4 regions of the Idiomarina sp. ST20R2A10 genome follow, and region 2 is predicted to be linked to each of the others. Evidence: predicted binding sites of a transcription regulator. Region 2 holds the regulator's gene; each other region holds the start of a gene.
What was found. Region 2 encodes sigma-54, which starts transcription at its own class of promoters, with help from an activator protein. Its sites were predicted from a motif close to GTTGGCACGNNNNTNGNNT; they were not measured.

Region 1 (7,743 bases), on a different contig from region 2:
CGTTGAGTATAATTTACGGCTTCTTTCATTGAAATATTTTGCTCAGGTAAGTCGGCTGAAGCGTTATTATTGGTATCCGTTGTGACAGATAACGGTAGTTGAACATCAAGATCCAGCATGTCGGGTTCAATGGTCGCAATATCTGTTTTTTCTACACCATGACTTAGCAATTTAATGGCAGCACGACTTATAACGTGTTCCAGCTCCCGCACATTACCCGGCCACTGGTACTGCTGTATAGCAAGCTCGGCTTCTGGTGACAAACGCAAAGCTCTTAACCCCAGGCGCGCGCGGTTTAGCTCAAGAAAGTGGCCAGCAAGAATCGAAACATCGTCGTCGCGCTCGCGTAATGGTGGAATGGGTAAAGGGTAAACTGAAAGCCGGTGATATAAATCTGCCCGAAAGGTTTCGTTACTGACTTGCTGGCGTAGATTACGATTGGTTGCTGCTATCAAACGCACATCCACTTTCCGGTACTTGTCCGAGCCCAGCCGCTGAATTTCGCCGTTTTGCAGTACTCTTAGCAGTTTGGCCTGTATCGATAATGGCAACTCGCCAACTTCATCCAGAAATAAAGTACCGCCGTGAGCTGCTTCAAATCTTCCGGAACGGTCACTGGTGGCTCCGGAAAAGGCACCTTTAACGTGACCAAAAAGCTCACTTTCGGCAAGCGCTTCAGGTAATGCGGCGCAATTAACGTAAATAAGTGGCATATTATTGCGCTGAGACAGTAAATGAAGCTCACGTGCGAAAAGTTCTTTACCAACACCAGTTTCACCTAACAGTAAAACCGGTAAGTCAGCACCAGCGACAACCCGCAATTCTTTCAGTACACCTTCAATCGCTTTACTTTGACCGATAATTTCAGAATCATTGCTTTCGGCACCTCCCGCTTTAGGCATTGCGCGTTGTTGCCCCTGGCGCAATGCTCGTACGTTTTGTTCAAGCTGTCCAATACGAACTGCGGCTTCAACAAACAAGCTGAATTTCTGCAGTTCCAGTACGGAATTGTCGGTAAAGGTACCTGGCTGCAAAGCATCTAAGGTCAGCACGCCCCAGCATTTGTTCTCCAAATACAAACTAATGCCCATGCAATCGTGCACGGGCAGTGCATTGCCCGGTTGCTCGGCCAGCAGTCCGTCATAAGGATCCGGCAAAGCAGAGTCATGTTCGAATCTCACCGGGCTTCGCGAAGCTAACAAAGCGCTCAACCGCGGGTGTTGCGCCAGCACAAAGCGTCGGCCGAGAGCTTCACGCACCAGTCCCTGAATTGCAACCGGCTGAAGTACCTCGTTATCGAGCTTTAACAACACCACTGCACCGCAGTTGAAATGACGGCGCAAAGTGTTAACTAAATTTTGTAAACGGACCGCCGCAGGCTGCTCTGTAAGCAGGTCGGCTAATAGACTTTCTTGCAACATGGTTAAATTGACTGCCCAGGTTAAAAATACCCTTATTGGTTGGGTCGATAGTACCTTGGCATATCGGAGAGTCAATAATCACAATGGGGTAGAAGCTGGCCTGTTTGTTGCAATAGAGCAAGCATAATAAGAAGTTAACCGTTACATACGGATAAAACATTTTTAATTATCGAACAGGAGTTTACGCTATGAATACTATTAATGAACATTTACAAGCTGTTGAGAAGCAATGGCAGAATGCAACCTCGCAAGATCTAGTTGAGCACATCTATTTGCGTTTTCACCAACGCCACCGTGAACAGTTACCGGAATTAAAACAATTAGCTATGCGGGTAGAGGAAGTTCATGGAGATCACGCCGAAGCTCCGAACGGACTTGCGGAACATTTGAACAATATGCTGCAGGAACTGGAAAGCCATATGATGAAAGAAGAACAGATTCTGTTTCCGATGTTGTCACGCGGCGTTTATCCCAGCGGGCCAATTTCAGTAATGGAAGAAGAGCATGTTCAGCATGAAGCTGAATTGGAAAGAATAAATGAACTGACAAATAACTTAACCTTGCCAGAAGGTGCCTGCGGTACCTGGACGGCATTGTATAACGGTTTAAAGGAACTGCAGGACGACTTATACGAGCATATTCACCTGGAAAATAATGTTCTTTTTGTGGAGAAAAAAGCTGCAGTTCCCGAGCACGGTAAAGATTTCTGTTGTGGTTCATGCCAGTAATTAAATAAAATTGATAAAGATCAAATGCAAATGATAATGATTTGCGTTTGATCTAATTCGAAGCTATCTTAACACCTTCATTGAAGGAGGTGTTTATGAATGGCTTAAGACAGTTCGCGTTATCCCCATTATTTCTTACCTTATTTTTAGCAACTGGCGCTACGGCTGAAACTAACGAAGACCCTATTGAAACTATTGTTGTTACAGCAACAGGTAGCGAACGAAGTGCTTTGTTGGCACCGGCTTCTTTGTCCGTTATTTCTCGTGATGACCTACAAAATGTCAGCGATCAACAACTGATAACGGCTTTGCGTAAAACCGCAGGTATTTCGTTATCAGGCCGAGGCGTTGGGGGACGAAAAGTCATTCAACTTCGTGGTCTGGAGTCGAAACATTCACTTATTCTCATTGATGGAAAGAGGGTATCCGCGACAGATGATGTGGTAGGGCATTCGGATTTCCAGTATGAATGGCTGCCTTTAGACAGTATTGAACGAATTGAAGTTATTCGTGGCCCCATGTCGTCTTTATATGGGTCTGAAGCGCTTGGCGGCGTTATCAATATTATTACCCGCGCCGGTCAGCCAGACGCTTCATCGTCGCTTATGGTTAACGGAACTATGGATAATGAAGATGCGGGTGGCGGCCAATATGGACTCAACGGTCAATGGGTGCAGCCATTAACGGAATCATTGACTTTAAAAGCCCACCTTGGACATAAATATCAAGACGATGTTATGGACACTGAGAATGTCAGGGTATCTTCACTTGAGGGACGTCGGACAAATACCGCGCAACTGGGTTTTGACTGGAAGCTCAATGATGAGCATTCTCTGGATATTGAGTACCTAACGGCTAACGAAGAGCGCTGGCAACATACCAATTATCGGGGCAATGAGCCTTACTATCGATCCTGGTATGACTTAAAGCGAGAGCAGCTGTCAACGTTCTGGAACGCTAATTTTAGTCAGTGGACAGGGCAGGTTGGCTATTATCGCTCGTCTATCGATGTCATTAATAAAAACGATAGCGCTGCTGTATCAGCCTATACGCCACAGTTTTTAACGGACGATGTTTTCGAAGCACGTTTTTACCGTGATTTTGGTGTATCTCGCTTAACAATGGGCGGTGAATGGCGCGATGAAGAATTGGAACATAATGCATTTAATGGCGGCGGTGATAGCGCCGTTCACAAGTCAGTTCTGGCTCAATACGAAACAGATTTAGTTGACGATGTTTATCTCACTTTGGGGGGACGCTGGGATCACCATGAATATTTTGGAGGAGAATTCAGTCCCCGCGTCTATATGGTCTGGGCTGTTACACCAAACTTGTCCATTAAAACCGGTTATGGGCACGGTTTTAAAGCACCTACGTTAAAACAAATCTCACCCGAATACCGATTTGACGGTCCACATAGCTTTTTGGGAAATGAGAATCTGAACCCCGAAACTAGTGATAGCTGGGAGTTAGGGCTGCGTTATGAAGGAGCTAAAAGCACCATAAGTGCCACTGTTTTTCATAATCAGATTGAAGATCTTATATCGACACTTTGTGTTGAGAACTGCGCTGGCCGCTTTGGTCATGTTAATCGGTACGTCAATGTTGAAGAAGCCGAGGTAACAGGTTTTGAATTTGAAGGTTCATACCAATTATTCGAAGCTCTGGAATTAACCAATAGTTATACCTACACCGATGGTGAAAATAAAACATCTGGTGAACGCTTAACCTCACGTCCTAAGCATCAGGGAACTATTGGTCTTAACATCGACTGGATCCCCTCTACATTAAGCTCATCAATCGACTGGCAATATATTGGAGAACAATGGATTGCAAGTTACACAGGTATGACTGAGCTTCCGGACTATTCGTTGCTAAATGCCAACCTTAGCTACTTTTGGGGTGAGCATCGTTTAACACTGAGTGCGAGTAATCTCACCGATACCGATTTACTCGAAAAAAGTGACAGCTTTGGCTATCAGGAACACGGCCGTAGTATCGATCTCACCTGGTATTGGCAGTTTTAAGGGGTATTTATGTTAAGCGTATTGAAAGCCGTTTTAGGCTGTTTTGCTCTGACCATGATGCTATTGCTAACCAGTAACAATGTCTGGGCAAATCAAGTAACGGTACTGACAAATCGTATGATGCTAGAGGATAAACGCGAGTTAATTCAGACAGCTGCAAAGCAGGCTGAAATTAACGTTGATGTAGTGGAAATGTCACTAAGCGATGATGAGTTTGCTTCTGGTTTATCAAATAGCGAGTTTATTGTAGTGGACCTTCCGCGCTCTATGGATATGCAAGCATTTCAAAAACGTTTGCAGGAGCTCAATATCGCAATAACTAGCCCAATGCTGGCTATAACCCGGAGTGACTTCAGTTATCAAAATTTAAAGAAAGAAAACGCTGATGTTTTACATCAGTACTATCGAAATGGTGGTAAACACAATATTGAAGTGTTTTTTCAGGCATTAAGTCGAGTAATGGGTGATGAGTCACTTGCCGGCTTGCCTGAAGTCCGTGAAATACCTGCACAAGGTGCTTACCATCCAAGATTTCCAGAGCTTTTTACTGGCAATCCGGACGATGTATTAAACTCCCTGGAACATCAACAAGGGCAGCCAGTAATTGCTCTGGGATTTCACGTTCGTTATCTTGAGTCTGACGCCATGGCGCACATTGACCAATTGGTTGAATGGGTCGAGGAAAAAGGCGCGTTTGCGTTACCCGTATTTTATTCACTGGGGCCGGACGCTCGCTTAGTTGACCTTTTAAAAGGGCGGGCGAATGCACTTATTCACTTGCAGCCGGTTTATCACAATGGCTTAGAGAAGCAGTTGAATGAATTGGGAATTCCTGTTCTGCAGGGTATTGGCTGGTGGAATGACTCGGTTAAAAGTTGGGAAGATAGTCCCTCCGGCTTATCTTTGGCTTCTACGCCATTGTATTTAGCACTACCCGAACAAAATGGTTTAATTGATCCGCTCATTATGTGGGCTGAGCAAGAAGGCGAATTAGAGCTCATTGACCACCAGGCCAAAGCAGCCATTAATAAAGCCATTCATCTTGCTCAATTGCAAATGAAGCCCGTGAGTGAACAAAAACTTGCGGTGATGGTTTACAACTACCCTCCGGGAGAAAAGAATCTGGCGGCATCCTTTATGAATGTTCCGCGCAGTCTTGAGTTACTGTCCAATAATTGGCTTGAGCAAGGGTTTCAGACCCGGGCTTTTACCGAGCAAGAGTTGATTGATGGACTTGGCGCGGCTATTCAGAAAACCCACCAGCAAAAAGCTGAAGCAACATCGAAGTCATTGTCTGTTTCGCTGGCGCAATATCAGCAATGGTTCAGCCAATTGCCTGAGTCAGTCCAGACACGCATTAACGAGTACTGGGGCAATGCCAGTGACTCAACGATGTTGTCTGAGGTTGATGGAGAGCCAGTCTTCGCAATACCTCATGTGAGTGCACAGAATATTGTGTATTTGGGTCAGCCACCGAGAGGCTTACCCGGTCAGGACAATGAACGCTCGCTATATCACGATATGCGGGTACCGGTGAATCATTATTATCTGGCGACTTATTTATGGGTGAGAGAGGTTTTTAAAGCCGACGTACTGGTTCACTTCGGTACGCACGGTACGCAGGAGTGGATGCCCGGTAAAGAGCGTGGGCTGAGTATCTATGACGACCCACTGTTAGCAGTGGGGGATATTCCTGTGGTGTATCCCTATATTATCGATAACGTGGGTGAAGCCACGCAGGCTAAACGTCGTGGCCGGGCTGTTATGGTCAGTCATCAAACCCCACCTTTTCAGCCTTCAGGCCTGCACGGTCAGTTGGTTGATATGCATCAGTTGATTCATCAATGGGAAACGCTGGAACCCGGAGAGGTGAAAAACAATACGGTTAAACGTTTGCTGCAAATGGCAGAAGATGATGACCTCAATACCGATTTAGGCTGGGATATGGAAAAAGTGGCTCAGCAACCGAAAGATTTTATTCTACGGTTACATGACTACCTGCATGAGCTTGCGGCCCAGTCTCAACCTATTGGCCTGCACACGTATGCAGACAACGACGTGCAAGCACAAAAACTGACGACAGTTATGCAAATGCTGGGTGACGACTTTATTCAGGCATTGAGCCTGGATGAGCCCGACGAAGTTTTTGTTGATGATTATGAACTCATAAAGGAATCAATTCCTTATAAGTGGTTGCAAAAAGTACTGTTAGAAGACAAGTCGAAAGACACCGCGGCACTTACTCCTGAGCTACCCGAATGGCAGGAAAAAGCGCATAAATATTACGATAGCCTGGATACCGCTATGGAATGGGAGAGCCTAAAAACGGCTTTGGCCGGAAAACATGTGGCGCCGGGTATTGGCGGTGACCCCATTCGTGTACCGGAAAGCTTACCCAGTGGTAAGAACCTGGTGGGTTTTGACCCATCACGTGTGCCAACAAAAGAAGCCTGGTTAGCGGGTAAAAAAGCCATTGATGAAATGATTGCTGCGCATAAGGAAAAGCACGGGGAATGGCCTGAACGGCTGGCGTTCTCATTATGGGCGGTGGAGGCCATGCGCCACGGGGGCATTCTGGAAAGTCAGGCCTTTTATGCCATGGGGGTAAAACCAACCTGGGATAGGGGCGGTCGGGTCAGCGGTTTTGAAATTGTTGCGGCCGATGATCTGAATCGACCTCGCGTGGATGTGGTGTTGTCTGCAACTGGCTTGTATCGCGATCAGTTTCCTAACGTGATGGAGCATTTGGCAAAAGCAGCTGCTGAAGTTTCGCAACTGAAAGAAGCGGATAATCCCGTTTATGAGCATACGCAGAAGCTTTTATCTGATTTAGTGAAAAAAGGCGTACCTGAAAGTGATGCTTTGTCCATGGCACAAACCCGGGTTTTTGGTAGCCCAACCGGTGTCTATGGCACCGGGCTTGAAGATGCTGCATTAGCGACTGATACCTGGGAAGGTGACGATAAGTTAGCCAAACTGTATTTAGAACGCATGAGTCACGCCTTCGGGCCGGACAGCAGTCAGTGGGATAGTGCCGCTGACTACAGCGAATTGTATGCCGAGAACCTAAAAACCGTAGATGCTGCATTATTAGCCAGAACATCGAATTTGTACGGAATGTTGACCACAGATGACCCGTTTCAGTATTTGGGAGGCATTGACCTTGCGGTACGGCATCTAACAGGGAAAAGCCCTGAGCTTTATATCTCTAATCAGCGCAAAGCCGGAGAAGTGCGTTTTCAGGGAGCCGATGAGTTTCTTGCTATGGAAATGGCTACCCGCGCTTTTCATCCTGGTTGGGTAAAAGCAATGCAGGAAGAAGGCTTTGCCGGTGCTCTGAACCTTCAGGATATGACGAATAACCTGTGGGGATGGCAAGTCGTATCACCCAACGTTGTGCAAGACCATCAATGGCAGAAAATGCATGACGTTTATGTGATGGACAGTCTGGATTTGGACATCAAAGAGTGGTTTGAAAAGCATTCAGCAGAAGCTCAGTTGCGGATGATGGAGCGGATGCTGGATGCGATTCGAAAAGGTTACTGGGAAGCCTCTGAAGAAACGAAA
Region 2 (7,743 bases):
GTGAGGATTCCAACAGCAACGCCACGTCGCATGCCGGCATATTATGCAGCATACGGCGTGCAGCAACGAACATGCCATCGGATAGCGCGGAGTTAACCTCCTGAATGCGCTGCATGGCATATTCTTTGTCGGAAAGCTCTGCAATCATGCTTACTCGTCTTCCTCGAAGCGATCTTCAAACAAAGCACTAACGGCATCCAGTGCTGCTTGTGCGTCTTTTCCTTCGGCACAGACTTCAACAGTTTTTCCCTGTTGACTGGCCAGTAGCATCAGGCACATAACGCTGGCAGCGTTAACGCATTGCTCACCCTGAGTGACAGTAATGTCTGACTCAAATTCCTGCGTTAATTGCGCTAACTTTGTTGCCGCACGTGCGTGCAAGCCTAGTTTATTGCGAATAATTAGCTTTCTGCAAACTTTATCCATGGGTTTTCAGTTCCCGGTGTCTTACCTGAACTTTTACAGCTTTCTGTTCAAAACGCTCGGCTAACTGCTGAGAAATATAAACCGAGCGGTGCTGACCACCGGTACAACCGGTAGCTATGGTCAGGTAGCTTCGATTGCTGCGCTGGAAGTGTGGCAACCAGGTATCAAGAAAGTTTTCTAGCTGATAAATAAATTTAGTCACCAAAGGTTCCTGACGAAAGAAAATCTGCACGTCGGTATCCAGACCGGTAAGCAGCTTAAGCTCGGGTTGCCAGTGCGGATTAGGTAAAATGCGCGCATCAAAGACAAAGTCAGCGTCTTTGGGTAAACCATATTTAAAGCCAAAAGACTGAAACACAATAATCAGCTTTTTATCCGCTCGTCCCAGCACCCGCTCAGTGACCTGTTCGCTTAATTGGTGCAGCGATAAATCACTGCTGTCCAGGCGCCAGGTTGCGCGTTCCATAATGGGTTCAAGCATTTTATGTTCGGCCTGAAGCGCTTCTAGCAGAGGCAGTTCTTTTTGCGATAACGGATGCAGGCGACGAGTCTCGCCAAAACGCTTTAGTAAGGTGTTGTCGTCAGAGTCAATAAACAGAATTTCCGGTTCAACGCCTTTTGGCAAAAAGCTCAGAGAGTCCAGTAGCTCTTCGGAGTGCTCCGGTAAGTTGCGAACATCAATGCTAATGGCTATTTTTTGATACTGCTCTATGACTGCATGCACCAGAGTTGGCAGCAGGCTTATGGGTAAATTATCAACACAATAAAAGCCTAAGTCCTCCAGTACGCGCAAGGCAATTGTCTTACCTGAGCCGGAGCGACCACTAACAATGATCAGTTGCATGGCGACTGTTCACCTTCGCCCACAAATAATTGATATAACGCTTTATCAGAATCTGCGTGGCGCAGTGCGCGAGTACAGTCTTTGTCGTTCATTCTTCTGGCCACTGTGGCCAATGTTTGTAGATGGTTCTCGTGCTCTGACTCCGGCACCAGAAGCGCGAAGATAATATCGACAGGTTGGTTGTCAATAGAATCGAATTCGATAGGTTCGTCTAAGGTCAGTAATACCGCTACTGGGTGATTCGCATTAGGTAAACGGCCATGAGGAATTGCGATACCTAAGCCAATTCCCGTACTGCCTAAACGCTCACGGTTTAACAGGCTCTCAAAAATGTCATGACGGGTAATGCCAGACAGCTTAGGGGCTACGATTTGACTAATGGTTTCAAGTAGTCGTTTTTTACTTGCGCCCTCGACTGCACACTTGGTGCAGTCGGGGCTTAACAATTCACTCAGTTGCATGGATTAATGTTGTTTCATTTTCTCTTTGTGTTTAATCACCTGACGGTCCAGTTTATTAATTAAACCGTCGATGGCCGCGTACATATCTTCGTGTTTTGCGTCGGCGAAAAGCTCACCGCCATTCACGTGCAGCGTAGCTTCCGCTTTTTGAATCGTTTTTTCAACATTTAGGATGACGTGAACATTAGTTATATGGTCAAAATGTCTTTCCAGCTTGGCAAATTTTGTGTCCACGTAGTCACGCAGAGCTTCGGTAATATCGATGTGATGACCGGTCAAATTAATTTGCATAACGTCTTCCTTCTGCAGTTAACAAAGTTACAAAAGACTTTTGCGTTGGCTCGATGATGGAATGTTTAACGATTCCCGATACTTCGCAATTGTCCTTCTTGCTACTTGGATACCTTGTTCGGCTATCAGTTCAGCAATCTTACTGTCACTTAACGGTTTACTGCGATTTTCAGCAGCGACCATCTTCTTAATTAAAGCACGTATTGCCGTGCTTGAACACTCGCCACCGCCCTCTGTACTGACATGACTTGAGAAAAAATATTTCAACTCAAATACGCCACTTGGGCAGTGTAAGTATTTTTGTGTCGTTACGCGTGAAATCGTACTTTCATGCATATCCACGGCTTCTGCAACATCGTTCAGAACCATTGGCTTCATAGCTTCTTCACCATGCTCAAAAAAGCCCTGTTGGCGTTGTACTATGCAATTGGCCACTTTCAGCAGCGTATCGTTTCTGCTCTCCAGGCTTTTTATGAACCAGCGCGCTTCTTGCGTATGGTTTTTTATGTACTGGCTGTCGGCTACTGACTTTGTTGCTTTACTCAAGGCCGCGTATTCTTCGTTCACTTTTAGTTTAGGTACGCTATCCGGGTTTAATTCGACCATCCAACGACCATTTTTTTTAGTAACGGCCACATCGGGAATAACATATTCAACGGGTTGCTGCGCAACTTGCTCCCCCGGGTGCGGGTGCAACTGTTGAATTAATCGCATAGTTTGGCGTAAATCGTCTTCCGATAGCTTCAGTTTACGCTGAATGGTGCGAAAATCGCGACTGCCAAGTAAGTCCATATGTTCAGTCACTAAGCATAGAGCAACCTGCTTGTATTCAGTGTCGTCGCTCAGTTGGCGTAATTGAATGGCAAGGCACTCACTGACGCTGCGTGCGCCGACACCTATTGGGTCGAAATGCTGAATACGCTTAAGCACCATGCAGACTTCTTCTGCTTCCACTTCGGGCAGGCGCACAGCTTCAATAATTTCATTAACATCAACCATCAGATAGCCATTGTCGTCTATGGCTTCAATAATGGCTTCAGCTATGGCGGTGTCTTCTTCCGAAAAATGAGAAAGTTGCATTTGCCAAAGCAGGTGATCCTGCAAAGACTCGCTGGTAGAGCCTTGATAGACCTCAAAATCGCCGTCAAAGGATTTACCTGAAGAGGCTGCACCGTTGGCCGGGGTATGACTGGAGTAGGTGTCGTCCCAACTGCTGTCGACCGGCAGTTCGTCAGGCATTTCCTGGGTTTTTATAACGTCGGATGTTTCCCGTTGGCTGTCGTCTCTTTCTTCAATATTGCGAGTTTCGGGTTGGTCCGCGTCGTTACTCGTTTCACCTTCAACCTCCAGCAGCGGGTTGCTGTCTAATGCATCCTGAATTTCTGACTGAAGATCGAGCGAGGAAAGCTGCAGCAGGCGGATGGCCTGTTGGAGTTGTGGCGTCATGGTCAGGTGCTGACCAATTTTTAGCTGCAGACTTTGCTTCATAATGACTGTCCCGGTATCACGTTATAGGGTGAACTGCTCACCGAGGTAAACGTCTCTAACCTGTTGATTCGATAATATACTTTCTGCATCCCCACTGGCAATAAGCTCACCATGACTGACAATGTAAGCGTGTTCACAAACAGACAATGTCTCGCGCACATTGTGGTCGGTAATAAGTACACCAATACCACGTTGCTTTAAATGTTCAACAATCTTTTTAATATCAATAACCGAAATAGGGTCAACTCCGGCAAAAGGCTCGTCCAGCAAAATAAACGTAGGTTCCGCTGCCAAGGCGCGGGCAATTTCAACCCGACGGCGCTCACCACCTGAAAGACTCATGCCCTGACTGTTTGCTATGTGGCCTATGTGAAACTCTTCGAGCAAAGCATCAAGCTGTTCTTCACGCTCGTTGGTTGACAGTTCTTTACGAGTTTCCAGAATAGCCATTAAGTTATCGCGCACGGTCAATTTGCGAAAAATGGAAGCCTCTTGCGGCAAATACCCAATACCCCGGCGTGCCCGTTCATGCATTGGCAGCAAGGTAAGGTCATTGTCATCCAGCAGAATTTGGCCTTTATCGCTATTAACCAAACCGACTATCATATAGAAGGTTGTGGTTTTACCTGCACCGTTGGGGCCCAGTAAACCAATAACCTGCCCCTGACTAACTTCGAGGCTAACGTCTTTAACGACTTGTCGGCTTTTGTAGCTTTTGGCTAAATGTTTGACTCGTAAAGTTGCCATATTAAGGGTTCTCGTTATTTTTTTCGTCGGTATCGGTTTTTGGTTTAGGCGTAAAAATAGTGATAACACGGCTGTCTTCTTCACCTGAACTGCTTGCCGTTACCGTTTGTTTATTCAAATCATAGGTAATCAAACTGCCGCTTGAGCTACTGCTACCTTGAGAGATGCGAGCGTCGCCACTAAGCTCCAGTCGCTGTTCCGACTGAAAATAGGTGATTTTTTTTGCTTCAGCGTTAATTTCATTGCCGTCGTCCAGCGTCTGGCTGTAAGTAGCAGGAGTGCCTTCTGCTATAAAAATATCTGCTTGCTCGGCGCTTTCGCTGGCGGATGCTTCTAGTCGATCGGCGCGGATTAATAAGGTGCCCTGACGAATAATAACGTTGTCCGTTAAAACCAGGCGGTTATTTTTAATATCAAGCTCTTCCTTACTCGACTCAACTTCCATGGGTTTACTAAAGTCAGACTTGCCCTGAGCCATAACCGCTGAGGGTATTAAGGCAATCAGGATGAGTTTACTCAGCAGGCTGGAAAATCGTTTTAACATGTCTTTTTAGCTCCATTCGTTCAGCTTTCAGATCCGCAGTCATACCGTTCCCCCGAATTAATAGTCGAGGTCCGTGAATACTTACAGGATGTTCGGTGCTCATTGATTCATTTTTTAAATCAACAATCACGTACTCGGTTAACACTTGCTCGATGTGAGTATCCGGCTCTAAAGCAAGTATTTCAACATCATGCTCTAAAATCAGGGTTTGATCGTCGTAGAAAGTGCCTTGCGCGGCACTGACTTCCCAAAGCTCTTCGCCTTGTTCAGAAAAGACTGTGTAAACCGGACGCTTAAGTTCGGTCAGACCAATTTGGTTATAGTGAGACATTTTCTCAGATTTTATCTTGTGAGCCAGTAAACCGTCACTTTCGAAAATACGCGTTTCCAGCCCAAAAGCGGTAAAATCGGGCTGCATAGTGCGTGTTGTAGCCACGTTGTTACCATCAGCATCATCACTAAAAGGGCGCCAGACAAGCAATAGCCCGGCACCGAATAATAAAATTAGAATGACAGTAACGCGTCGACTCACACACTGGCTCCTGTAGCCAGGTGAAGTTGCCCTTGACTGAGCATGATTAAATCACAGACTTCGCGCACGGCACCATGTCCACCATGGCAGCGTGAAATATAATCGGCCTGCTGTTGTACCGATGCGTGAGCGTCCTGGACCGCAATACCCAGACCCGCAGCTTTAATTAAAGCTAAATCGGGGGTATCGTCGCCAACATAAGCAACTTGCTCTGCGCTAAGGCCTAACTTTGTTAGTAGCTCATCGAAAGCGGCTGTTTTATCGTTCTGTCCCTGATAAATAAAGCCGACATCTAAATGTTCCATACGGTGTTCAACAATGCGTGACGTTCGTCCGGTAATGACTGCCGTTTCAACACCTGATTTTTTCAGTGCTTTCATGCCAAAGCCATCCCAGGTGTGAAACGCTTTCAGTTCCTCACCATCATTGCCTAAGTATATGCGACCGTCGGAAAACACCCCGTCGACATCCAGAACCAGTAGCTTTATTTCGGAAAAACGTTTAAACAGGCTTTTTTCAATGTCGCCGTACCAGGTATTAATACATTCCATCAGAGCACTCCCGCCTGCAGTAAGTCATGCATGTTCATTGCGCCACAAGGCTGTCCATCGTCGTTGGTAATTATCAGCCCATTTATTTTTCGGTCCTGCATGAGTTTTAATGCCTCAGCGGCCAGCATATCCTCGTTCGCAGTAATACAGGAGCGGGTCATAACTTCAGCTATCGGAGTTTTATGGACATCGATTCGGTTATCCAGAATGCGACGTAAGTCACCGTCTGTAAAAATGCCGGCGAGACGTTGGTTTTCATCAACTATCGCGGTCATACCCAAGCCTTTACGCGACATTTCCAGTAAGGCATCACTAATAATAGCGTCAGCTGGAATAACCGGGACACGCTCGCCAGTGTGCATCACATCATGTAACCGTAATAGCAGGCGTTTACCCAGCGAACCGCCGGGGTGTGATAGTGCAAAGTCGTCGGCGGTGAAGCCGCGGGCATTGAGCAGAGCAACCGCCATCGCATCGCCCATGACAAGAGTTGCTGTTGTAGAAGCAGTGGGGGCTAACCCGAGCGGACAGGCCTCTTGTTCAACTGCGATACAAACATGAGTATCAGCCAGTCGGGCAAGAGTGGAGCCTGGTTTGCCAGTCATTGAAATTAAGGGCACGCCCAGACGTTTAATGACCGGAATAATATTCAGCACTTCGGCCGTTTCGCCACTGTTAGATATCGCAATGACCACATCCTGAGCCGCAACCATGCCTAAATCTCCGTGGCTGGCTTCGCCCGGATGTACAAAAAACGCTGGTGTGCCGGTTGAGGCAAGTGTGGCAGCTATTTTCCCGCCAATATGACCGGATTTACCCATGCCGGTGACAATAACGCGGCCTTTGCAATTAAACAGAGTTTGGCAGGCGGCATCGAAATTATCATCCAAATATTGATACAGGCCTTCAATCGCCTTCTTTTCGATATCCAGTACTTGTTCGCCCAGTAGCCGAAAGTTCTGGGTGACTTGTTTCATGGTCATGCCTCTGGCGTTGTACTTTTGCCCTGTATAATACGTCATTCGGTACAACTCTGCCTACCGTACACAGGTAAATCTTGTATTTTATTACAAAAATAATTACTATACCAACCAGACGGTTGATAAAGTAAGTGTAGGTAAAGTGAATACACCATGGTAGAGAAAAAAGGCGCAGGGCGACCCAGCAACAGAGACGTCATTCTGGATGCCGCAGATCAATTGGTCGCTGCCGAGGGTGCAGGGCACCTTACATTTGACGCCTTGAGCCAGACAACGGGCATCAGCAAAGGTGGTTTGCTTTATCATTTCAAGAGCAAAGATTGTTTGCTGCAGGCTATGTTAAAACGCCGTGTCGAACGTTATGAAAAACTTCGTGAGCAATATCATCACCAGTTTGCCGATGACCCAAAAGGCGAATTAAAAAGTATTTTACTAGCAGCGCTTGATACGGACGCTGAATGTTCTCGGCTAGGCAGTGGAATGCTGGCTGCCGCTGCGACTAACCCGGAGTTGTTGGGCCCTTTAAAAGAGCATATAGCACTGACTTTACAGCGGTTGGAACGTATCGCCGGAAGCAAAGTTGGGAAAACTCTGTTTTACGCGGTTCATGGTGCGCGTTTGTTCGAGCAACTCAACTTGTGTGACGCTTGCGTGCATGAACGTGAAGATTTTGCACAATATTTACTGAAGCTTGTCGATGAATTGACAGAAATAGAATCAATTCGCTGATAAAATTTGCAACACTTTTTCGGTATCAGACTATACCGACAGTCGTTAAAATAAAGGCTGATAAACTCGTAACAGGAAACTGTCGTGACAAACTTGGTAGAACTTAAAGATCTGACTTTTGCGCATGGAAGCCATCGGGTCTATGACGGC
Region 3 (7,743 bases), on a different contig from region 2:
GAGTCAACTTATCGTCCATTAGGTCAGTTAGAAACGGAGGAGTTGATCAGCACCCTCGACTACATGGATGCAAACGGTATTGAATACCAGGTGGAAGGTAATACGGTTTCAGTACCTGAAGAAAACTACGATACTATTAAGTTGCAGCTGACCCGTGCTGGTGTTGATTACGGTAATTCGACCAATAACGGCTCTGAAATTTTAATGAGCGAACCGGGCTTTGGTGTTAGTCAAAGACTGGAGCGTGAGCGTCTTATTCATTCCCGCGAAGTTCAGTTAGCGCGTGCTATTGAAGAAATCAAAAAGGTTTCTGCCGCCCGAGTCTTGCTTGCTGTACCTAAAGAAAATGTGTTTGCCCGTCGCGAAAAACAACCCAAAGCATCGGTTATGCTGAATGTGCGCGGTGGCACCTCGTTAAGCGAAGAAGAAGTGGCCTCTATTGTTGATATGGTTGCCTCGTCGGTGACCGGACTCAGTACTGAGCATGTAACGGTCACTGACCAGGCCGGACGTCTGCTTAACTCTGGTTCGCAAAGTGCACTGGCGGCTAAAAGTTCGCGTGAGTATCAAATTGAACAAAAACGTGAAGAGGCCTACTTAGAAAAAATAGACAGTATTTTGATCCCAGTGCTGGGCTACGACAACTATACCGCACAGGTTGACGTGACCATGGACTTTACTCAGCGTGAAGAAACTCAGCGTCAATTTAACCCTGATATGCCGGCTATTCGCAGTGAAATGACGGTTGAAAATCGCTCTGTCGGTAGCGCCATTGGTGGTATTCCCGGAGCACTCACAAATCAACCTCCTTTAGAGTCTGACATTCCGGAAGAAGCCGGAGCAGGAACAGCAGGTGGTGGTGCTAATGGCAGCAGTCACCGTGAAGCAACCCGTAATTATGAGCTTGATAATTCAGTCACTTATACACGCAGTCAAACAGGTACTATTAAGCGCCTGAGTGTTTCTGTAGCGGTTAACCATGAAGCAATAACCAATGAAGCGGGCGAGGGCGAAACGCAATCGCGTAGCGCTGAAGAAATCGCAAATATTCGCCGTTTGCTGCAAGGTGGCTTAGGCTTTGATATTAACCGTGGCGACAGCATCGAAGTCGTATCGGTACCGTTCGCGCAGTTGCCTGACTTAGGTGCCGGCGAGACGCCAGTGTGGGAAGAGCCATGGTTCTGGCGAGCTTTCCGTCTGGTGATGGGCGCACTAGTTATTATGGTATTGATTCTGGCGGTGGTTCGTCCAATGCTGAAGAAACTGATGAATCCGGAATCGGGTGTGGAAGATGATGCCGATGCATTTTCCGATGAGGAATCGATGGGCGATGAAACCATTGATCTGTTATCCTCACAGTTTGATGAGAGCGCAGTTGGGTTTGGGGCTGATGGTAGCCTGCAACTACCGGACTTGCACAAAGATGAAGACTTGTTAAAAGCGGTTCGCGCGTTGGTTGCCAACGAGCCTGAGCTGTCCTCACAAGTGGTTAAAGCGTGGTTGAACGAAGATGCCTGATCAAGATACTAGAACTAAGCGCGGTAAGGTTGAGTTTGATGTCGACACTTTAGAAGGTGTTGAAAAAGCGGCTATTTTACTGCTTAGCTTATCGGAAGAAGATGCGGCTCAGATTCTGAAACACCTGGAACCTAAACAGGTGCAGAAAGTGGGTATGGCAATGGCGAGCCTGGAAGATTTTAACCAGGACAAAGTAAACGCTGTGCACCATTTATTCCTGGAAGACATTCAGAAGTTCACCAATATTGGCTTCAAGAGTGAGGAGTTTGTGCGTAAGGCACTGACCTCCGCACTAGGTGAGGACAAAGCCGGTAACCTGATTGAACAGATTGTCATGGGCGGCGGCTCGAAAGGTCTTGATTCACTGAAGTGGATGGACTCTAAACAGGTAGCCACTATTATCCGTAACGAACACCCGCAGATCCAGACCATTGTCCTGTCTTACCTTGACCCCGAGCAAAGTGCAGAAATTATGGCGCAGTTCCCGGACAAAGTACGTCTGGACTTAATGATGCGAATAGCCAACTTAGAGGAAGTTCAGCCAGCAGCCTTGCAGGAACTGAACGAAATTATGGAAAAACAATTTGCCGGTCAGGCTGGTGCTCAGGCGGCGAAGATGGGCGGCCTGAAAGCGGCAGCCAATATCATGAACTATCTGGATACCAACATCGAAGGTCAGTTGATGGACTCCATCCGCGAGCAGGACGAAGAGATGAGTCAGAGTATTCAGGACCTGATGTTTGTGTTCGAAAACCTGGTGGAAGTCGACGACCGTGGTATTCAGGCCTTGCTGCGTGAAGTGGAAGGTGAAACTTTGCAAAAAGCGATGAAAGGGGCGGACGACGCGGTTCAGGAGAAAATATTCAAGAACATGTCGAAACGTGCCGGCGATATGCTGCGTGATGACCTTGAAGCTATGGGGCCGATTCGTATTAGTGATGTAGAGGCCGCGCAGAAAGATATTCTGGCAGCGGCGCGCCGTTTAGCTGACGCAGGTGAAATTATGCTTGGCGGCGGTGGCGGTGACGAATTCCTATAAGGGTTTAACGCATAATGACGGATGATAAAGACGCAACCCAGCTTTGGGATTTACCTGACATGACCTCGGAAGAGCTTAAGCAGGGCTCTCAGGTAAATGCGTTAAACAAACCCCGGCGCTGGCAATATGAGCCGCCGGAAGCGGACAATGAACAGGAAGAAGAGCTTAAGCCTCTGACCGCAGAACAATTGGAAGAAATTCGCCAGGCCGCACGCGAAGAAGGCCATAAAGAAGGTTTTGACGAAGGCCGCAATGAAGGCCTTAAGAAAGGCTATGACGAAGGTTACGAAGCTGGTAAAAAAGACGGTTTTGAAGCCGGTGAACAGCAGGGTGTTGAAGCTGGTAAAGAGGCCATGCAGGAGCAACAGCAGCAGTTAAGAGTTTTGCTGCAGAGTTTGTCTCATCCGAATGAACGTATCACCGAAGCGGTGCAGGACGAGCTTATTGACATGGTCACTGAGCTGACTCGGGTCATCTGTCTGGATGTCGCTGTTAATTCAAAAGAGCTCATCGTCAAAGCCGTGCGTGAAGCTATTGCGGTCTTACCGGTTACTGATCAGCGAGTCATTATTCACCTGAATGAAGAAGACTTAGCTATTTTGCAAAGCACATTCAGCGAAGATGAACTGAAAGAGAAAGGCTGGCTGCTAAATAAAGACGATTTACTGGAACGCGGCGGTTGCCGGGTTACCACAGAAAGCTCCACCATAGATTACACCCTGACCAGCCGTATGGAAGATGTGTTCTCCAAATTAAAAGGTTAACCCATGAGCGCTTCTGAGCAGTTAGTGAAACAACTACGCAAAAAACGTGAGCGTATCCAAAAGCCATCAGTGGCTGTGTCGGGATATCTTACCCGCGTCGTCGGTTTAATGTTTGAGGCCGTTGGCTGTCGCGCTCCTGTGGGGTCAAGCGTAGCTGTGGAGGCTGACAGCGGAGATATTGAAGCCGAAGTGGTGGGTTTTGAAGGCAACATCAGTTACTTAATGCCTACCGAAGACGCCCATGGCGTTATTCCCGGAGCCAGAGTACGCCCACTAAACCGCAAGAATCAATTGCCGCTGGGTATGGAGCTGCTGGGTCGTGTTATTGATGCTCGTGGCGAGCCCCTTGATGATAAAGGCCCCATTTTTTCTGACGGAAAAACCTACCGAAGCAAACCCATGAACCCGCTGAACCGACGTCAGGTGAAGCAGCCGCTGGACGTTGGCGTAACGGCTATTAATGCCTGCTTAACCGTGGGGCAGGGGCAGCGAATGGGGCTGTTTGCTGGTAGTGGCGTGGGTAAAAGTGTGCTGTTGGGCATGATGACTCGCGGTACCACGGCGGATGTGATTGTAGTTGGCCTGATAGGCGAACGTGGCCGGGAAGTAAAAGAATTTATAGAAGAAATACTTGGTGAGGAAGGCCGTGAAAAAGCGGTTGTAATAGCAGCGCCTGCTGACCAGTCGCCGCTTATTCGTTTACGTGGTTGTGAAACAGCCTCTCAGGTTGCCGAATATTTTCGTGACCAGGGTCTGAATGTGTTGCTGTTAATGGATTCACTGACTCGTTACGCCATGGCGCAACGGGAAATTGCCCTTGCTGTGGGTGAACCACCGGCAACCAAAGGTTATCCGCCTTCTGTTTTCGCTAAGTTACCAGCATTGGTCGAGAGAGCAGGGAATGGCGGCGACGGACAAGGTTCTGTGACCGCGTTTTATACGGTTCTGACTGAAGGTGATGACTTACAGGACCCCATTGCGGACTCCGCGAGAGCAATACTGGACGGACATATTGTACTGAACCGGGAACTGGCCGACAGCGGTCATTATCCGGCAATAGATATTGAAGCTTCTATTAGCCGGGTTATGCCACAGGTTGTTTCGGAAGAGCATATGCAACAGGCGATTAAAGTTAGACAGTGGTACTCAAGTTACCGTCGCAATCGCGACTTGATTTCCATTGGCGCATACACCCGCGGAAGTGACCCGGCTATCGATCAGGCTATTGCAATGCAGCCGCGAGTAAGTATGTTTTTGCAACAGAAAATGCGGGAAGTTGTGAACTATGATGAAAGCTTGTTGCTCCTTAATCAGCTAGTCAATCCGAAGCAGAAACAGTCAGCGAGCATGTAATTTATGGCTGAGTTGGCACAATTGGAAATGTTGCTGGAGCTGGAACAGAGGCGCGAAGATAAAGCCGCTCAGGATTTCTCTCAGGTGCAGCAACAGGTTCAGGAGCAACAGATGCGCCTGGACGGTATGTCAAAATATCGACTCGACTACTTAAATCAGTTGCAGCATCGCGGGCAAAGCGGGATTGCCTCAATTCAGGTAGGGCAGTATCACGCATTTGTCGGTAAGTTAGATGAAGGTGTTGAACAGTTGCATCACGATATTATTAAGTTGCAGCAAGTGTTACAACAGCGCAAAGATCGTTGGCTGGCGCAGCGTCGCAAGCGCGAGTCGATAGATTTTTTAATAAAAGAAAAGCGCAAGCGTGAGCAAGTAGCCGAAGCCAGAAAAGAACAAAATAATCTGGACGATTTTAGCAGTCAGCGTTTTATTCGCGCCAGAAAATAGTTGGAACGAAATTTGCTTAGATACTTGCTAGATATTGTTTGCTCAGCTATTGAAAATAGCGCAAGCGCATTGCGGAGTATTATTAAGCAAGGCGTCAATAAGCACTTAATTCAGGACTAAAACTATGCAACAGCTGCTTAATCTAACCGAATCTGCCGACAACTTTGCACGTGTTGGTAAAGGTAACGACCTATCATTGAAGAGCGCCGATGGCGATAGCGGTGAGTTCTCGCGGCTGATGCTAAAGCAAAATAGTGGCGATAAAGAGCTGCAACAACTGGCCGCTAAAATTGAAGCCTACCAGAAAGCCGGTAACGACGGTGAAGGTGAGGTTGAAGGCAAAGACGTTGAGCGCAAAAATGCCGGTGAGCCGGTAACCCGAAATTTATGGGAACTGTTGCAGCAAATGAAGCAGGAAAGTGCTGAGGTTAGCTCTGAAGGCGAAACTGCGGTGAGTGACGAGATAGATCTTGCTGCGGGCGATGGCGAACTAAAAATGACAGATGAGCAACTGGCTGAAATGCTGGAAGCTTTAATGGCTAAGCTGGATTCTGCGGGTGAAGGAGAGGGTGACGCTGTTATGACGGATGCCGAGCGGCAGAAGTTTGCCGATGAGCTGCTGGCCGGCATGACCGATAGTGATAAACAGGCATTACAGGCAAAGCTTCAACAACTGATACAGGCGGCAGAACAGGGTGAAGGTGCTGAAAGTGCGGTTGAGGATGCCGGGAAATTCATTGTTAACTTGCTTGAACCCCTTTTACCCAAAGCCGATGCTGATAAGTTATTAGTGGGTAATGAAAAAGCCTTAACTCAGGCTTTGAATGAGGCTGCAGAGCGAGTACTGTCTCAATTGTCTGCATCTGCGGATAAAAACACAGGCAAGCCGCAAAGTGCTGAAGAATTAACAAATTTGCTTAAGCAACTGGAGCAGCAAGTTTCTGCGCAACAAGCGAAGGGCGAAAGTAGCGAGTTAAGTTTAGCGGAGCAGAAGAAACTGCAGCAGTTTACTGCCGAATTGCGCAAGATTTTAGCCAGCCAGAATGGCGGCGCAGATAAGCCTCAGGCTTTGACTCAGGAACAGTCGGCTAAAGCTGAGCAATTATTGGCTGAAGTAAGGCTATTATTAAAAGGCCGTACAGGACTGAGTGAAAAGTCGGTAGAGGGTAAGGCGTCAGAGTCGGTTATTACAGCAACAGACGTTAAAGCCGGTAAAGAAAAAGCTGGTTCTGGCGATATTGGTGCTAAAAGCGATGACGGCAAGCAAACGACTAAAGCTGCTTCTGTGAATACAGCTGTTGAAGCAGAAACAAAGGTAGCCGATGCGGGTCAGCAGGGACAAGTCTTTCGGAATAACACCGACGCTTTAGTTGACGCCAGTGCGGCCCGGGCAATTCAGGGGCAAATGGTGTCAACCGCGCAGGGAACTGTAGCTGCGAATGAATCCAGTCAGGCTAATACTTTGCAGGCATTGCAACGTCCATTAGACTTGCAGCAAACGGAAGCGTCGCAAAAATTGCAGGAACGCATCAATATTATGATGAGCAGGAATATCCAGCGTGCGGATATTCGTCTGGATCCGCCGGAACTTGGTAGTGTTCACATTCGAGTTAACATGAGCGGTGAGCAGGCGTCAGTCCAGTTTCAGGCCCAGACACAACAGGCTCGAGATGCGTTAGAGACGACCATGCCGCGATTACGCGAAATGCTGGAACAGCAAGGCATCAATTTAGCTGATACTCAGGTTGGAGAGCAAAGCAAAGAAGGCGGGCGCACCGCTGGCGGGCAAGCCGGAGGATCTCATGATGCGGAAGACTGGGCTGTTGAGGGTGAAATAGCTTTAGAAGAAGGCCGGGTGCTTGCTGACGGACAAGTCGATTTCTATGTTTGAAACGGTATATCTAAAGCGGCTATCAAGCTATAGTAGCTGTCGGTGGACGGTAATACAGGAACTTGAGCATGGCAGAAGATAAAGACAACAACGATACGGAACAAACTGAAGAGCAGGCCGGTGGTAAGAAGAAAAAACTGATTATCTTCGGTGGTATCGGTATTGTTTTAATTATTACCGTAGTCCTGGTGTTGTGGCTATTCGGTGGCTCGTCTGAGGGTGAATCAGCTGCTGCCGAAAATGGTATGAGCAGCGCAGCGGCACCGTCATCATCGCCACGCCCGGAAATTGGCAATGCACTTTATGTTGGTATGCCCCGGCCTTTCGTTTTCATTGTCCCGGGTGACTCACGTGAGCGAACAGTACAAATTAAAGCGCAGTTAATGGTGCGCGGCGAAGAGAGTGAAGAACTGGCGAAAAAGCATATTCCGTTAATTGAAGGCACGCTGCATGAGGTGTTTTCCTCAACCACGGCTGACAGGTTAAAAACAGCCGAGGGTAAAGGTCAGTTACGTGAACTGGCTTTGACTGAAGTTCGTTCTGCGCTCGAAGAAGTAACCGGGAAACCGGTTGTTGAACAGGTTTTATTTACCAGCTTGGTAATGCAATAAGTGAGCTATTATGGCTGTGAGTGACTTACTATCTCAAGACGAAATTGACGCGCTTTTACATGGTGTTGATGACGTTGAAGAAGAGGACACAGAGAAAGAATCTGCCTCTGCGGATGCGCT
Region 4 (7,743 bases), on a different contig from region 2:
CTACGTAGTTACCACTATTCGCGCTATTTGTAACGAGAAACACAGCGCCGCTTATTGGGCGGTTGCCGCAGTAACTGTTGTGGTGCCATTAATGGGTTTAGCCGTGGCTATTGGATTGTTTATGCTATAAAAATGGAACTCAAGAGCCGCCCAAAAGGCGGCCCTTGAGCTTATCCTTAAGACTGTCTCCAACTTTGGCTTTTAACAGCTCTTCCAGTTGTTTGCTCTGTTCACCAGATTCATTGTCCCATTGAGTCAGATTTTCCAGCAAGCCTTGCTGACCACCTAATTGCTCTGAAACTTTGGCAGTAAGGTCAGCTTTTATTTCGGCCAGTTTTTCGTCGGCCTCGCCCATCGCGGATTGAGCCAACGCATCGCCTAATTGGTCATCTAAATCGGATTCAAAACTCAGCGATGGCCGTTGAATATCACCGCCAATGTTGGTGGTAATATCTAACCGCTGTAGTTGCTTTAAAGCACCTGCAACCGCAGAAGTCAGTTTGCTGCTGCCCTCGGCTTCTAAGTCAAGATTCAGCATGCGTACCATGGCTTTCCCGTCCAGTTTATTCTCACGAACTAGCACGGTTCCATCACTGTCCATCATGGACGATAAAATATTGGCACTGAGTTCGCTGCTATTACTAAGCTTTAGGTTATTCAGTTTTGCGCCTTTTAACTGCCATTGCTGCTTCGCATCAATGCCCAGGTCAGTCAGCGATAATTCGCCATTCAGGTTAAACGCATTCCACAAGTCGCTGTTATCGGCCCGAGCCTGATACGTCGTCGGCTGACCCAGTAAATTATGCTGGTGGGTAATATTTTGCCAGTCGACATCAATAACCGTACCGCCAACCATAAATTCGGTGCGCGCCTTTTTAATTAAAAACTCCGGTGGTGCGTTGTCATCGGCAAAGGAAATTCTCTGCCCCTCGCCGCGCACCGGCTCTACCGTTGCAGAGTTGTCCGAACGCGCCAGCATAGGCCCCAGCTGTTCATAGGCAAGAAGTACGTACTTACTCCACTCCCGCGCTTTTTCGCCTAATAACAAACCAGTCACGTTCTCTAAACCACTTCCGTCCAGACTGAAAAACGACTTAATTCGGTCAATATCGTTACCCGGCGCGTTCTTAAGGTCGGCTATTTGCTGTTGCACCACCTCTTTCGCCTGCTTCACTTCATCACGAAAGTTGCTGACCGCCTTTTTATCTGCCCGAATCGAGTCTTTTAACTCATCTAAAGCCTCTTTTCTCGCCGCAATATCAGCCAGGCCTTCTACTTTGCCTTCGGTAATTTGCTTAATTTTCTCTTCGTATTCTTTTATTTTGTCTTTACTCGGCAAAGCTTCTCTAGCTGCTTTAACCTCTTGTTCTTGCTGCTCGTAGGCAGCTTTGGCTTCATCAATCACCGTTTCTGTACGCAAATCAACCTGGCTGACAATATCGTCCACAGAAGGTAAAGACATGGTCAGTTTATCCCAGGACTGACTGGCCCAATTCTGCACGTCTTCCTGATCCGGCATGACATAAACGTCACCCTCGCTTTCCCGTGGCTGATTAACACGAACGCCGGTCATAGTCAGCTGTTCAATTAAGGTTCGGCCAAGCACAATTTCTGTAGGGCTGATGTCCGCTGAAGCTTCACCAACCTGTACCCGGTTATTTTTCGGTGCATTAGGGTCGGTGACCTGGATACCGGCCAAAGTCAGAGATAAAGGTACCCAGCTATGCTCCACTCGCTCAATATTAACTTCAGCGCCGTTCAGTCTTCCCAGCGTGTGCTCTAATGTAACTTTTATAATAGCGTCCAGAAACAACCAGGAAATAGCGACCAACAACAATACGAACCCGGCGAAAACGGCCAGTCCCGGCCAGCGAATGATACTGCGCTTCATACTCACCCCCTCAAGTCCGTATAGATCTGCCAGAAACGGCTACCGCGAATAACCTGCACCACGCGCATTTTCATTATTTGAGCCTGAATTCTTTTACGGTAATTGGCAATAATCCAGTAACTCAACGCAGCTACAACCGGCGCGGCAATCAAAGCGATAACAAAGCTACCCATAGTTATGGTGTGATTAAACATGGACAGACGTCCTAAGGCAGTTGCATACAGTGCTTCATAAATGCCCTGCCAGCCTGACGCTTCTAATAAGCTCAAACCGACACTGTGGAACCAAGGGTCCAGCAGGTAAGCAATACCCGAGAAAATACCAAAAGACACAATGAATAGACTGAGGTTTACGCGGAATATTAATGCCGCCAATAAAATTATTAAGTTATGAATTCGCCATAGCGGGGTTATCCCCATAAACATTCCTAGTACTACAGCTAACGCCAGTGCCCAGGCGCTGGTTTCAGAATTCAAAGCTTTTAACAGCTTTGCCAGAATTGTCAGCATTCACCTGACTCCTTTGAAAAAGATAAAACAGCAAATCTGCTTGTTATCCGTCGTCTTTCTAATATAGTGTGAGTTGCATTTATTACGCAAATAATAAGCAAATAACTTACATTATTTTTAACGACTTCTGAGTACTTTACGACATGCAGCAACACGTTCACCTTATCATAGATAACGCCGCCGACTGGCAGCCTTATTACCCTAGTCAAAGCCTACTCACCGCAAGTGAATACTTACAATCGGCACACTTGCAGAGTCGTTATCATGTTCTAAATTTGTGTAACGACTTATCTTACCTGTCAACCGGCTACTACGTTAGTCTGCTGGCAGAGGCTCGCGGACAAAGAGTTATGCCGTCGGTTGCGACTATTAATGACCTGACCAACTTTTCCCATTATCAGTTACTGATTAATACCGCCGACCGATCACTCACTAAATATTTGCAGAATCGTGACGAAAAGTCGCTGTCGCTACTGATTTGTTTTGGCTTATGCGAACAGCCTGAACTGGCTTCTTTTGCACGCCAAATATTTGAGCGCTACCCATGCCCTATTTTAAAAGTTGAACTGGAATTTAACGGTCGCTGGCATATTAACAAGCTGACATCAGGTGCGTTGAATCAGTTAACTGATGAGCAACAAAGCTTTTTTGGTAACTCACTGGATCATTTCAGTAAACGAGTGTGGCGCAAAGCGCGCACCCGCAAAGAGTACCGTTTTGATTTGGCCATTTTGTATAACCCGGACGAAGCCATTCCGACCAGTGACAAAAAAGCACTGTCATTGTTTATAAAAGCCGCCAAAGAGGCCGATATTGAAGCTGAGCTGATTACCGCAAACGATTTCAATCGTCTGTTGGAGTTCGATGCGCTTTTCATTCGCGAAACCACCCGTATTAATCATTATACCTACCACTTTGCGAAAAAAGCCGAAGCCAACGGTATGGTCGTCATTGACCACCCGGACTCCATTGTTAAATGTGCCAATAAAGTGTTCTTAAAAGAGTTACTGGATAAACATAAGGTAGCGACACCAAAAACAGAACTCTTGTTGAGCCAATCAGATATCGACTACGAAGCAATAGGCGAACGTTTGGGTTACCCGGTTGTGCTGAAAATTCCTGACGGTTCATTTTCTATTGGCGTGGAAAAAGCAGAAGACTTAGCCCAGTTTAAACAAGTGGCAACGGAGCTTTTCGAGCAGTCCACTATACTGCTGGCACAAGAGTATATGAGAACCGACTACGACTGGCGTATTGGTGTACTGAATAACCGACCCATATACGCTTGCCAGTACTTTATGGCGCGTAACCACTGGCAAATTTATAACCACAGCGAGTCGTCCTCACGAGGTAAAAGCGGTTCTTTTGCCACTTTAGGCGTGCATCAGGCTCCTAAAGATGTGGTGCGGCTGGCATTACAGGCAACCCGCTTAATAGGTGACGGCCTGTACGGTGTAGATATTAAACAAACACCGCAAGGCCCTGTTGTTATTGAAATTAATGACAACCCGTCAATTGAATCTGGTGTGGAAGACAAACACTTAGGTTATGAGCTGTACCGGCTGATTATGGCTGATTTTGGACGACGCCTGGATGAATACTGAGTTTCGCATTGAGCGGGCAGACAAGAACGACCTTGAACAATTAGTTTCTTTAGAACGTGCAACTTTTAATTACAGTTGCATTAGTCGTCGCAGTTTTAAACGAGTAATTGAATCCAGCCATAACTATTGCTGGGTAGCACGTTCAGGTAACGATTTAGCCGGGTATGCTATTGCCTTTACCCGGCGTAACAGCAAAGTATGGCGCCTGTACTCAATAGCCGTAGCTCAGAGCTTTCGCGGTTTAGGGGTAGGTAATCTGCTTATGAATGAAGTGCTGAATTCGGCGAAAACCGCCGGCGCTAATGCCATGTCGCTGGAAGTGAAAAGCGACAACAAGGCCGCTATTCACTGGTATCAAAGCTGTGGTTTCGAAACCATCGATATTCTGCCGGAATACTACGATGACGGCAGCGACGGTTTCAAAATGCGCTTTACTTTTTATCCGGAAAGTCAGTAAACACGCCCTCTACGCCAGCTTGTTTTAACCACTGGCGTAATTGCGCATGAGACTCCACGCCTTCGGGTAAGTCATCGGCCCGCAAGGTATAAACATGAACATCCAGACCTTTCTCTTCCGCTGACTTTAAAACACTGTCCCATTCAGGCTCACCGTTTTCATTCACTCCGGTCAATACGTGGTTTACCCACAAGCCGACACCTTCAGCGTAGCTTTTTACTGACTCCAGCCCGGCGCCCGTGCGCATGGCGCTGTAATCAATATCGGTCTCTCCCCACTCATTGTCACCCACCAGCTGAATTAACGGAAAGTCCCAGTTAAATTCACGCTTTAAGCGACGTAACACTTCCGGGTCAAAAGACTGCAGATAAACCGGTGTTGGCCGTTTGTCGTGGTATCCGTTGTGAGCCAGGACAGACATCACGGCCGCCGTCGCGTCGTACCCTTGCTGCTGATACCAGCGCGGAGATTTGATCTCGATATAAATGCCTGTCGACATATCCCGAACGCGATTCAGCTCCTGAATCAGTTTGATTTCCTCATCCAGCGTTTGTATAGGAAAGTGAACATCGGGGTGAGAAAATCGCTTAGGGTAAACCAGCTCATAATCTTTATGCCGGGCGACCATAGTTAACTGTTTAAGCTCTTCCAGCGAAAAATCGACCACATAGTATTTACCATCGGGACGATGCTTTTCCGGAAACACTTCGGAGACATTGGTGACATGGTCCAGAATTTCATCATGCAGAACGACCGGAACGCTGTCACGGCTCAGTTGCACGTCTTGCTCTATGAAGTCCGCTCCCAGCCCATGAGCCATAACGGTGCTGGCCTGAGTGTGCTCGGGTAAATAACCGGAAGCACCGCGGTGCGCAATGTCCAGAAACTGCGGAACTTGAAGGTCATGGAACGGCGCATCCGGCGTCTCGTCCTGCGCCTGAACTGCGGTTGCTGATACCAATAAAAACAAACACCCAAAAATACGTTTAGTCATTGTTCCAGTTAACCTCTAGTACCTTATCGCCAAGCTCGCGATAACGCGTCATTAATACGTCAATGGGTTCCGGGTCAGGGTTTAACCCGCGTCCGCGCAAATATTCCGGGTTGTACAGCTTACTCACCGAACGTTCACCCAAGTCACAGGAAAAGGTCACAATGCGGTGTCCCGGACCTTTTCGTAAAGCTGCGGCCAACGCACCAGCCACGTTTAGCGCCGAGCTACTCCCCAGAACAATACCATCTTCGTCTCGGATATAACGTGACAACGTCACTAAATCTTGATCGGGCAAATTAACCGCGTGATCAATACGTGCCTGGCGGAAATTATCCACTAGCCGCATAATACCAATGCCCTCCGTCATAGAGCCGCCATTCGACACATATTCGCCGCTGCGTAAAAACTCATAGATACCGGAACCATCCGGGTCAACCACCCAAACATCCAGTTCCGGGTTCTGCTCTTTTAAGAAGCGAGAGTTACCACCAATGGTGCCACCGGTTCCAGCCACAGACACCAGAGCGTCAATTCTCCCTTCGGTTTGTTCCCATATTTCCGGGCCAGTATGAAGGTAATGCGCACGAGCATTACTGGTGTTTTCAAATTGGTTAGCCCACCAGCAATCATCGCGTTCTTCCGCTAAACGGCGCGCCGTATGGTAGAAGTGGTTTTCGTTCTTAAAAGGAACCGGATCAACCGCCATCAGTTCACCGCCATGCAAGCGGATCATGCGCTCTTTCTCCGGTGTCTGGTCATTGGGCATGACCGCTAACATACGCAAGCCGTAAGACTTTGCCACAACAGCCAGGCCAATACCGGTATTACCGGCGGTACCTTCAACCACCGTCATACCCGGCTTTAACTCGCCGCGTTCCATAGCGTCATCAATCAGTTGCTTAGCCGCGCGATCCTTAATGGAGCCGCCCGGATTCTGGAACTCGCATTTAATAAAGATATCGCATCCGGTTAAATCAGACAGCGACGGTATACGAAGTAAATCCGTCTGCCCGATAAGATCGCTCTGCCGCGCGCCAACTCTCATGCCACTGCACCCTTAATCATTCGCTACTGTAGGTAAATAGTATCTCCCCTGTACCCTTTTGGTTCAATAGCACTTTTGGTGCAATGCACAGAAGGGGCGCACGTTTTTTGTGCAGAAAAATTACGTAAATATTATTTATTCATAAATATCAGCTAGTTAAATTCTGGCACGCTTCGTGAAGTTAAAGGGTTGCTTAACAATATTTTAATAAGGAAAGCACCATGAAAATGCTCGTTGCGTTAATCAAACCCTTCAAGCTGGAGGATGTGAAGCAAGCGCTGTTTGAAATTGGCTGTAAAGGCCTGACAGTAACCGAAGTCCGGGGAGTAGGACGTCAAAAGGGGCATACCGAACTGTACCGGGGCGCCGAATATCAAGTCGACTTCCTGCCCAAAATGAAAATTGAACTGGCGGTTCCCGACGAAACCGTCGAACGAGCTCTGGAAGTAGTCATTGCCGCGGCTCATACCGGCAATATCGGCGACGGAAAAATATTCGTTATGCCGCTGGAGCAATGCGTTCGCATACGCACTGGCGAAACCGACCAAGACGCCCTTTAAGGAGCCCATCATGGAAGCACAAAACTTACAACAACTCACTTTCGCGGTAGACACCTTTTACTTACTCATATCCGGGGCGCTGGTTATGTGGATGGCGGCTGGTTTTTCCATGCTGGAGGCGGGTCTGGTCAGAAGCAAAAACACCACCGAAATTCTGACCAAAAACATCGTGCTCTACGCCATCGCCTGTATTGTTTACCTGGTTATCGGCTACAAAGTCATGTACCCCGATCCTTCAACCTCAGCTTACGCGGCTGACGCTAATTTCTTTTTTCAGATGGTGTTCGTTGCTACTGCTATGTCGATAGTCTCAGGTGCCGTTGCCGAGCGTATGAAGCTAATGAGCTTTCTGCTGTTCTGTGTCGTGCTTAGTGCGGTCATTTATCCGGTACAGGGCTTATGGACCTGGGGCGGTGGAATGCTGACGGAATGGGGCTTTGTCGATTTTGCCGGCTCCAGCATTGTGCATTTAACCGGTGCATCAGCGGCACTTGCTGCGGTTCTTTTACTTGGCCCGCGCTCCGGTAAATACCTGAGTGATGGCAGTATCAACGCTTTACCCGGCTCTAATATGCCACTGGCCGCGCTGGGTACCTTCATTCTCTGGTTTGGCTGGTTTGGTTTTAACGGCGGTTCACAGTTAGCGCTAAGCACCGTTGACGATGCCAATGCCATAGCCCGCG

Region 1: a site for sigma-54 is predicted at 1,516-1,534, ahead of ACP7H9_RS06565 (hemerythrin domain-containing protein). Genes of this name have one in related genera too.
Region 3: a site for sigma-54 is predicted at 5,158-5,176, ahead of ACP7H9_RS13495 (flagellar hook-length control protein FliK). Genes of this name have one in related genera too.
Region 4: a site for sigma-54 is predicted at 6,663-6,681, ahead of ACP7H9_RS05270 (P-II family nitrogen regulator). Genes of this name have one in related genera too.

The regions. Positions count from the first base shown of each region.
Region 1 is NZ_JBNIEY010000003.1:174,126-181,868, forward strand. It holds gene norR (nitric oxide reductase transcriptional regulator NorR) at 1-1,421, opposite strand, end outside; gene ACP7H9_RS06565 (hemerythrin domain-containing protein) at 1,610-2,149, shown strand; gene ACP7H9_RS06570 (TonB-dependent receptor plug domain-containing protein) at 2,245-4,176, shown strand; gene cobN (cobaltochelatase subunit CobN) at 4,186-7,743, shown strand, end outside.
Region 2 is NZ_JBNIEY010000005.1:46,593-54,335, forward strand. It holds gene mgtE (magnesium transporter) at 1-148, opposite strand, end outside; gene ACP7H9_RS08870 (HPr family phosphocarrier protein) at 151-426, opposite strand; gene rapZ (RNase adapter RapZ) at 419-1,270, opposite strand; gene ptsN (PTS IIA-like nitrogen regulatory protein PtsN) at 1,261-1,731, opposite strand; gene hpf (ribosome hibernation promoting factor) at 1,735-2,022, opposite strand; gene ACP7H9_RS08890 (RNA polymerase factor sigma-54) at 2,050-3,510, opposite strand; gene lptB (LPS export ABC transporter ATP-binding protein) at 3,532-4,257, opposite strand; gene lptA (lipopolysaccharide transport periplasmic protein LptA) at 4,259-4,801, opposite strand; gene lptC (LPS export ABC transporter periplasmic protein LptC) at 4,770-5,333, opposite strand; gene kdsC (3-deoxy-manno-octulosonate-8-phosphatase KdsC) at 5,330-5,884, opposite strand; gene ACP7H9_RS08915 (KpsF/GutQ family sugar-phosphate isomerase) at 5,884-6,861, opposite strand; gene ACP7H9_RS08920 (TetR/AcrR family transcriptional regulator) at 7,018-7,593, shown strand; gene ACP7H9_RS08925 (ATP-binding cassette domain-containing protein) at 7,678-7,743, shown strand, end outside.
Region 3 is NZ_JBNIEY010000013.1:37,382-45,124, forward strand. It holds gene fliF (flagellar basal-body MS-ring/collar protein FliF) at 1-1,518, shown strand, start outside; gene fliG (flagellar motor switch protein FliG) at 1,511-2,557, shown strand; gene fliH (flagellar assembly protein FliH) at 2,572-3,321, shown strand; gene fliI (flagellar protein export ATPase FliI) at 3,325-4,674, shown strand; gene fliJ (flagellar export protein FliJ) at 4,678-5,121, shown strand; gene ACP7H9_RS13495 (flagellar hook-length control protein FliK) at 5,246-7,012, shown strand; gene fliL (flagellar basal body-associated protein FliL) at 7,081-7,623, shown strand; gene fliM (flagellar motor switch protein FliM) at 7,640-7,743, shown strand, end outside.
Region 4 is NZ_JBNIEY010000002.1:220,652-228,394, forward strand. It holds gene ACP7H9_RS05235 (GntP family permease) at 1-130, shown strand, start outside; gene ACP7H9_RS05240 (TIGR03545 family protein) at 140-1,891, opposite strand; gene ACP7H9_RS05245 (DUF2062 domain-containing protein) at 1,894-2,400, opposite strand; gene ACP7H9_RS05250 (RimK family protein) at 2,544-4,004, shown strand; gene ACP7H9_RS05255 (GNAT family N-acetyltransferase) at 3,994-4,461, shown strand; gene glpQ (glycerophosphodiester phosphodiesterase) at 4,436-5,455, opposite strand; gene ACP7H9_RS05265 (cysteine synthase A) at 5,448-6,500, opposite strand; gene ACP7H9_RS05270 (P-II family nitrogen regulator) at 6,722-7,060, shown strand; gene ACP7H9_RS05275 (ammonium transporter) at 7,071-7,743, shown strand, end outside.